One region of the Streptomyces sp. NPDC005281 genome, then DNA from elsewhere that is predicted to be linked to it. Evidence: riboswitches for the same ligand, from Rfam matches in the RefSeq annotation. Region 1 holds a riboswitch; the other holds the start of a gene.
The links. Region 1 has a riboswitch for thiamine pyrophosphate ahead of thiC (phosphomethylpyrimidine synthase ThiC). Riboswitches for the same ligand answer to the same signal wherever they lie in the genome.
Positions count from the first base shown of each region.

Region 2: linked by a shared signal. The riboswitch ahead of thiO (glycine oxidase ThiO) and the one ahead of thiC (phosphomethylpyrimidine synthase ThiC) in region 1 are both predicted to bind thiamine pyrophosphate.

Region 1 is NZ_JBEXGX010000003.1:235,613-239,561, reverse strand. Features, by position in the region: gene ABZV42_RS06250 (VOC family protein) at 1-24, shown strand, start outside; gene thiC (phosphomethylpyrimidine synthase ThiC) at 82-1,902, opposite strand; TPP riboswitch at 1,895-2,051, opposite strand; gene ABZV42_RS06240 (YibE/F family protein) at 2,123-3,622, shown strand; gene ABZV42_RS06235 (SsgA family sporulation/cell division regulator) at 3,705-3,949, opposite strand, start outside.
Region 2 is NZ_JBEXGX010000031.1:71,450-75,398, reverse strand. Features, by position in the region: gene ABZV42_RS33495 (thiazole synthase) at 1-697, opposite strand, end outside; gene thiS (sulfur carrier protein ThiS) at 701-901, opposite strand; gene thiO (glycine oxidase ThiO) at 898-2,064, opposite strand; TPP riboswitch at 2,062-2,173, opposite strand; gene ABZV42_RS33480 (hypothetical protein) at 2,226-2,603, shown strand; gene ABZV42_RS33475 (FAD-dependent oxidoreductase) at 2,636-3,874, shown strand; gene ABZV42_RS33470 (Rv2175c family DNA-binding protein) at 3,940-3,949, shown strand, end outside.

The sequences.
Region 1 (3,949 bases):
TACCCGCAGGACGTCACGCCGTGACCGGATCGAGGGCGGCGGTCCGGGTGTGCGCCCCGGACCGCACCCCCGTGGAGTGGCTCAGTCGGCCAGCGGCAGATACACGCGGTTGCCCGCCTCCGCGAACTCCCGGGACTTCTGGAGCATGCCTTCGGAGATCTCCTCGGCCGAGGCACCCTCGGCCACTGCACCGCCGAACCGCTCGTTGATGTTCTGGCTGATCTTCATCGAGCAGAACTTCGGTCCGCACATGGAGCAGAAGTGGGCCGTCTTGGCGGGTTCCGCCGGCAGCGTCTGGTCGTGGAACTCCCGCGCCGTGTCCGGGTCGAGAGCCAGGTTGAACTGGTCCTCCCACCGGAACTCGAAGCGGGCGTCGGAGAGCGCGTCATCCCAGTCCTGGGCACCTGGGTGCCCCTTGGCGAGGTCGGCTGCGTGGGCGGCGATCTTGTAGGTGATGACGCCGGTCTTGACGTCGTCACGATCGGGCAGGCCCAGGTGTTCCTTGGGCGTGACGTAGCAGAGCATGGCCGTGCCCCACCAGGCGATCATCGCGGCGCCGATGCCGGAAGTGATGTGGTCGTAGGCCGGCGCGACGTCCGTCGTCAGCGGGCCGAGGGTATAGAACGGAGCTTCATCACAGATCTCCTGCTGAAGGTCGATGTTCTCCTTGATCTTGTGCATCGGGACGTGGCCCGGGCCTTCGATCATCGTCTGAACCTGAAAACGCTTCGCGACCGTGTTGAGTTCCCCGAGCGTCCTCAACTCCGCGAATTGCGCGGCGTCGTTGGCGTCCGCGATGGAACCCGGCCGCAGCCCGTCGCCGAGCGAGTAGGTGACGTCGTACGCGGCGAGGATCTCGCAGAGCTCCTCGAAGTTCTCGTACAGGAACGACTCCTTGTGGTGCGCGAGGCACCAGGCAGCCATGATCGATCCTCCGCGCGAGACGATGCCGGTCTTTCGGTTCGCGGTGAGCGGCACGTACGCCAGGCGCACGCCCGCGTGGACCGTCATGTAGTCCACGCCCTGCTCGGCCTGCTCGACGACGGTGTCCTTGTAGATCTCCCAGGTCAGCTCCTCGGCACGGCCGTCGACCTTCTCCAATGCCTGGTAGAGCGGCACGGTGCCGATGGGTACGGGGGAGTTGCGCAGCACCCATTCACGTGTGGTGTGGATGTTGCGTCCGGTGGACAGGTCCATGACCGTGTCGGCGCCCCAGCGGGTCGCCCAGGTCATCTTCTCGACCTCCTCCTCGATGGAGGAAGTCACCGCGGAATTGCCGATGTTGGCGTTCACTTTCACCAGGAACCGCTTGCCGATGATCATCGGCTCGATCTCCGGATGGTTGACGTTCACGGGCAGTACCGCCCGGCCCGCGGCGATCTCCTCCCGTACGACCTCGGGGTCGACGTTCTCGCGGACCGCCACGAACTCCATCTCGGGTGTGATCTCACCGCGCCGCGCGTAGGCGAGCTGGGTGACCGCCTGTCCTGTGCGCCCCCGGCGGGGCTGGCGCGGCCGGCCAGGGAAGACCGCGTCGAGATTGCGCAGTCCTCCGCGTGGGGACGTGTGCTTGATCCCGTCGTCCTCGGGACGAACGGGGCGGCCCGCGTACTCCTGGGTGTCGCCGCGGGCGATGATCCAGCTCTCACGCAGCGGCGCCAGCCCCCTGCGTACATCGGTGTCGATGGTCGGATCGGTGTACGGGCCGGAGGTGTCATACAACGTCACGGACTGCCCGTTGGTGAGGTGCACCTGACGAACCGGCACCTGCAGATCGGGACGCGTGCCTCCCACGTACCCCTTGTGCCAGCCGATGGACTGCCTCTCCTGGCCGTTCGGGGACGGCGGGGAAACCCCGTCCGTCCGGTTGGAGGCAGGCGTGCGTACATCCTTGTCGGTCATGAGACCTACTCCCTACGCCGGCATTACCCGGTAACAGGTTCAGCGGTCGACGCAGCGGCTTCCGATCGCCGATGTTTCATGTGAAACATCGCGAAGACGGACGTCAGCGCCCTCTCAGCCCGGTGCTCCGAGCTCCCGCGTGTGCAAAGGTGCCTCCACGCTAGCGTCATGTTTGGCGCGGTGACCAGAGGGCCCTTGACGTTGTTGCGATGATCGGGCGGTGACAACGACCCGGCAGCACCCGTTCCAGCCGTCCGAGCCACCGCGCCGTCCCGGCTCCGACGGCGGCCGTGGGCACGGCCCCGGCGACGGACACGGGCATGAGCACGGGCAGGGGCCGGACAGTGATCATCACGGTTCGGACGATGACCACGGGCCGGGTCCCCGCCGTGGGCACGACGAGCCCCCGAGCGCCGGGCACGGGCACTCCCACAGTCACGGTCCGGCCGCGCCGGTCTCCAAGCATCTGCGCAAGGTCATCGCCGCGGTGCTGATCCCTTTCGCGGTCGCGGTCGCGGTGGGACTCGTGGTGCTGTGGCCCGGCGGCGCGCCGGCTCACGAGCGCACCGGTGTCGGCTTCGACCGGCAGACCCAGCAGGCGACGGTCACGAAGATCGACCAGGTGGACTGCAAGTCCGTGAACGCCTCCTCGGGGACCCCGGGGGGCGCCACCTCCGCCACCGGGGATTCCTCCGCCCAGCGCAGGTCGGCCGGGGAATGCAAGAAGGCGACGGTCCGGATCGACACCGGAAAGGACAAGGGCCGCACGTTCACCGAGATCGTTCAGCCGGATCAGTCACGGCAGTTGCACCAGAGCGAGAAGGTCGTCGTCGCGTACGAGCCCTCCGCCCCCAAGGACCTCCAGTACTCGGTCACGGACGCGAACCGGAAGCTGCCTCTGACGCTGCTCGCTCTGATCTTCGCGGTGGTCGTCGTGGTGATCGGACGGATGCGCGGGGTCATGGCGCTGGTCGCCCTGGCCATCAGCTTCATGATCCTGAACTTCTTCATCCTGCCCGCGATACTGCAGGGCTCGAACCCGCTGCTCGTGGCCGTCGTCGGGTCCAGCGCGATCATGCTGATCGCGCTCTACATGTGTCACGGTCTGTCGGCCAGGACGTCCGTGGCGGTGGTCGGCACCCTGCTCTCCCTGGTGCTGATCGGCCTCCTCGGCTCGGTCTTCATCGACTGGGCCGTGCTGACCGGCAACACCGACGACAGCACCGGTCTGATCCACGGTCTGTACCCGTCCATCGACATGAGCGGCCTGCTGCTGGCCGGTGTCATCATCGGTTCGCTCGGCGTCCTCGACGACGTGACGGTGACGCAGACGTCCGCGGTCTGGGAACTGCACGAGGCGAACCCCACGATGGGCCGGCGCGGCCTGTACCGCGCGGGCATCCGTATCGGCCGCGACCACATCGCGTCGGTCGTCAACACGCTCGTCCTGGCCTACGCGGGCGCCGCGCTCCCGCTGCTGCTGCTCTTCTCGATCGCGCAGAGCAGCGTGGGCACCGTCGCCAACAGCGAGCTGGTCGCCGAGGAGATCGTGCGCACGCTGGTCGGATCGATCGGTCTGGTCGCCGCCGTGCCGGTGACGACCGCGCTGGCAGCCCTGGTGGTCGCCGCGGACCGGGAAGGCGGCGCGTCCGTCCCCGCCCAGCCCGCGGCCGCCCTGACACCGGCACGGAGCGGGAAGGGGCGCCGCCGCAAGCACTGACCGGCTCCCGAAAGCGCTGAAACCATCCTGCGCCCACGCGCCTTGCGAGGAAGCGTTACTCCGCGCCAAGGCGACCTGGACCTCAGCCCGCGCTCTGCTCCTCGGTGAGGATGCGGTCGAGCACCGCGTCGAGGGACGTGTCGAAGCCCTCGAGGGAGCGCTCCTGCCCGAGCGGCACGAGCCTGTCCGTCCGGTCGAGAAACGCGACCAGCGGCGCCGTCCCGGACCGGAACAGCGCGTGATCGCCACCGACCTGAAGCCGGATCAGCACCTCCCCGAGCGCCTCCGGGTCGGCCGGCGCGATGTGCACGTCGCCGTCACCACAGG
Region 2 (3,949 bases), on a different contig from region 1:
CCAGCCGCCCCGCCTCCACCGCGTGCCGCATGGCCTCCGCCATCAGCACGGGCTCCTGCGCCCGTGTCACCGCCGAGGCGAGCATCACCCCCGCACATCCCAGCTCCATGGCGAGCGCGGCGTCCGACGCCGTACCGGCCCCCGCGTCCAGGATCACCGGCACGCCCGCGTGCCCGACGATCAGCTCGAAGTTGTGCGGGTTGCGGATCCCGAGCCCGGACCCGATGGGCGAGCCGAGCGGCATGATCGCCGCACAGCCGACGTCCTCCAGCTTCCGCGCCAGGACCGGGTCGTCGTTCGTGTACGGCAGCACGGTGAAGCCGTCGTCGACCAGCGTCTCCGCCGCGTCCAGCAGCTCGATCGGATCGGGCAGCAGGGTGCGCTCGTCGGCGATGACCTCCAGCTTGACCAGATCGGTGCCCAGCGCCTCACGCGCCAGCCGCGCGGTCAGCACGGCCTCGCCCGCGGTGTAGCAGCCGGCCGTGTTCGGCAGGACACGGATGTCCAGCCGGCCGAGCACCGACAGGACCGAGCCGTGCACGGACGCGTCCACGCGCCGCATCGCGACCGTCGTCAGCTCCGTGCCGGACGCCACCAGGGAGCGCTCCAGCACGTCGAGGCTGGGCGCGCCGCCCGTCCCCATGATCAGCCGGGACGTGTAGGCCGTACCGCCGAGGACGAAGGGGTCGTCTGCCATGGGTCAGCCTCCTTGGACGGCGGTGAGGACTTCGACGCGGTCGTCCTCGGCGAGCGCGGTGGACGACCACTGCGTTCGAGGGACGACGGTCTCGTTCAGTGCGGCGGCCACCCCGGACGACGCCGGGGTGAGGGTCGCGACGAGCGCGTCCAGAGCGGTTCCTGCGGCGATCCGCCGCCGCTCCCCGTTGACGACGATGTTCATACGGGCAGCTCCGTGCGGGCCGTGGCGCCGAAGCGCAGGGGGGTGAAGGGGCGGGCTTCGGCGGGGAGTTCGCCGGTGGTCAGGACATGGGCCATCACATCGCCGGTCACGGGCGTCAGGAGGACACCGTTGCGGAAGTGCCCGGTGGCCAGCAGCAGACCGTCCAGCGCGCTCGGGCCGAGCATCGGAGCGTTGTCGGGCGAGCCGGGGCGCAGACCCGCGCGGGTCTCGACGAGCGGCAGCTCGGTGATCCCGGGGACCAGTTCGTGGGCGTCGCGCAGCAGTTCGTAGACGCCGCCCGCCGTCACGGTGGTGTCCCAGCCCAGCTCCTCGCTCGTCGCGCCCACCACGAGCTCGCCGTTCTCGCGCGGCACCAGGTAGACGTGGCTGCCGCGCACCACGGCCCGCACGGTGCGGCTCAGGAACGGCGCGTACCGCCGCGGCACGGTCAGCCGCAGCACCTGCCCCTTGACCGGGCGCACCGGCGGCACGGCGTCCTGCGGGACACCCGCCAGACGCCCGCTGAGGCTGCCCCCGGCGAGCACCACCCGGCCCGCGGTGAGTTCGGTGCCGTCCGTGGTGACGACTCCGGCGGCCCGGTCCCGTACGACCGTCAGGCGCTCCGCCCAGGTCCTGTGCAGTGCCACCCCGGCCCGCTCGCACGCCGTGACCAGGGCTCCCGCGAGGCGCCGCGGGTCGATCTGGTGGTCGCCGTCCACCCGCAGACCCCCGCGCACACCGGGCGCGAGCATCGGCTCAAGGCGGCGGCACTCGCGGCCGCTCAGCCACTCCGACTCCAGCCCCGAACGGACCTGGAGCGCGTGCAGTTCCCGCAGATGGGCGCGGTCGTCGGCGTCCAGCGCGACGGCCAGCGTGCCCGACCGGCGGTAGCCGAGATCCTCGCCGGTCGCCTCGGTGAGCTCGGCGGCGAAGTCCGGATAGCGGCGCGCCGAGGCGAGGTTGAGGCCCAGCAGGGTCTCCTCGCCGAAGTGCAGCTCGGTGACGGCGGCCAGCATCCCGGCCGCGACCCGGGCGGCCCCGCCGCCCGGCTCGGGGTCCACGAGCGCGGTGGTGAACCCGCGTTGCGCGGCCCGCCAGGCCGTCACCAGACCGATGATCCCGCCCCCGACGACGAGGACGTCCGACGAACGTGCAGACGGCATGGGCGTCCAGCCCCTCCCTTCGCCGGCATGACCCGGATCAGGTTCGTACGGTCGGAGGCCGCCAGCCTCCCTCTCAGCCCGGTGCGTCCGGGCTCCCGCGAGTGCTTTACGTTGGCCACCCTAGCCCGCCCCCGTCCGTCTCGGTAAGGGAGCCTCCGCCCGTGGCACGACCCCTCGACGGCCTCGTCCTCGCGCCCGTCGCCGACCAGGCCGCCGGCCAGGTCGGCACCCTCACCCGGTTCACGTACCACGAGGAGGACGGCGTGGTCTGGGCCGAGTACGCGGGCGGCGACATCGTCCGCGGACACCTCGTGGGCACCCGCGAGGGCGACCGCCTCGACTTCCGGTACGTGCAGCTCAAACGCGACGGGACCACCGCGTCGGGCCACTGCGTGTCCCTCGTCCTCGAACTGCCCGACGGCCGTGTCCGGCTGGAGGAGACCTGGACGTGGGAGTCCCGGCGGGGTTCCGGGACGAGCGTGGTGGAAGAGGTGCGCGGGACCCGCCGTGTGGAACAGGTCACCGAGCACGTCAGCTGACTGACGAATCGTCACGTGTCTATGGTGATCAGGTGAGCGATCAGACGCAGGCACAGTCCCCGTCGCGCAGGCCCACGGCACGGCGGGTCGTCGTGGTGGGCGCGGGCATGGCCGGGGTGCAGACCGCGGTCGCCCTGCGCGAACAGGGTTTCACCGGCACCGTCACGCTGATCGGCGCGGAGCCGCATCAGCCCTACGACCGGCCACCGCTGTCCAAGGCCGTCCTGCTGGGCAAGGCCGAGGGCTCCGCCTTCGACGTCGACTTCGAGGCCCTGGACATCGACCTCAGGCTGGGCAGCGAGGCCCTCGCCGTGCGGCCGGGCGACCATGAACTGGACACGGCCGGGGGACCGGTCCCGTACGACGTCCTGGTCGTCGCCACCGGCGCCGAGCCGATCCGGCTCCCCGGCGCCGAAGGCGTGCCCGGAGTGCATCTGCTGCGCACCCTGGACGACGCCGACCGGCTGCGACCCGTTCTCGCCCGGCAGCACGACATCGTGGTGGTCGGAGCCGGCTGGATCGGCGCCGAGTTCGCCACCGCGGCGCGCGAGGCGGGCTGCGCGGTCACCGTCGTCGAGGCCGCCGACCGGCCGCTCGCCGGAGTGCTGCCGGCCGAGGTGGCCGCCCCGATGGCCGCCTGGTACGCGGACAGCGGGGCCTCGCTGCGCACCAACGCGCGCGTGGAGCGTGTCGAGCCGGGCGCGGTGGTCCTGGACGACGGCTCCCGGGTGCCCGCGGGCGCCGTCGTGGTCGGGATCGGGGCGCGGCCCGCGACCGCCTGGATCGCCGGCTCCGGCATCGAACTCGGCGCCGACCGCGAGATCGTTGCCGACGACCACCTGCGCACCTCCCTGCCGGACGTCTACGCGGTCGGCGACTGCGCCTCCTTCCCGTCCGGGCGCTACGAGCGGCGCCTTCTCGTCCACCACTGGGACAACGCCCTCCAGGGTCCGCGCACGGTCGCCCTGAACATCGTCGGGGAGACCCCGGCCGCCTACGACCCCGTGCCGTACTTCTGGTCCGAGCAGTTCGGCCGTTTCGTGCAGTACGTCGGCCACCACGGGCCCGCCGACACCCTGGTGTGGCGCGGCGACCCCGCGGGCGTCTCCTGGTCGGTGTGCTGGCTCCGCGGGGAACGGCTCGTCGCCCTGCTGGCGGTGGGCCGCCCGAGGGATCTCGCCCAGGGCCGCCGGCTGATCGAGGCGGGTGTCGCCATGGACCCGGAGCTGCTCGTGGACCCGTCGAGGCCGCTGAAGGCCGCCACTGCCTGATCCCTCACCCCGCGGTCGGACGCCCTCGGCTTCCGACTGTCGGCCCGGGATGGCACGCTTGTCCCGTGACCGAGA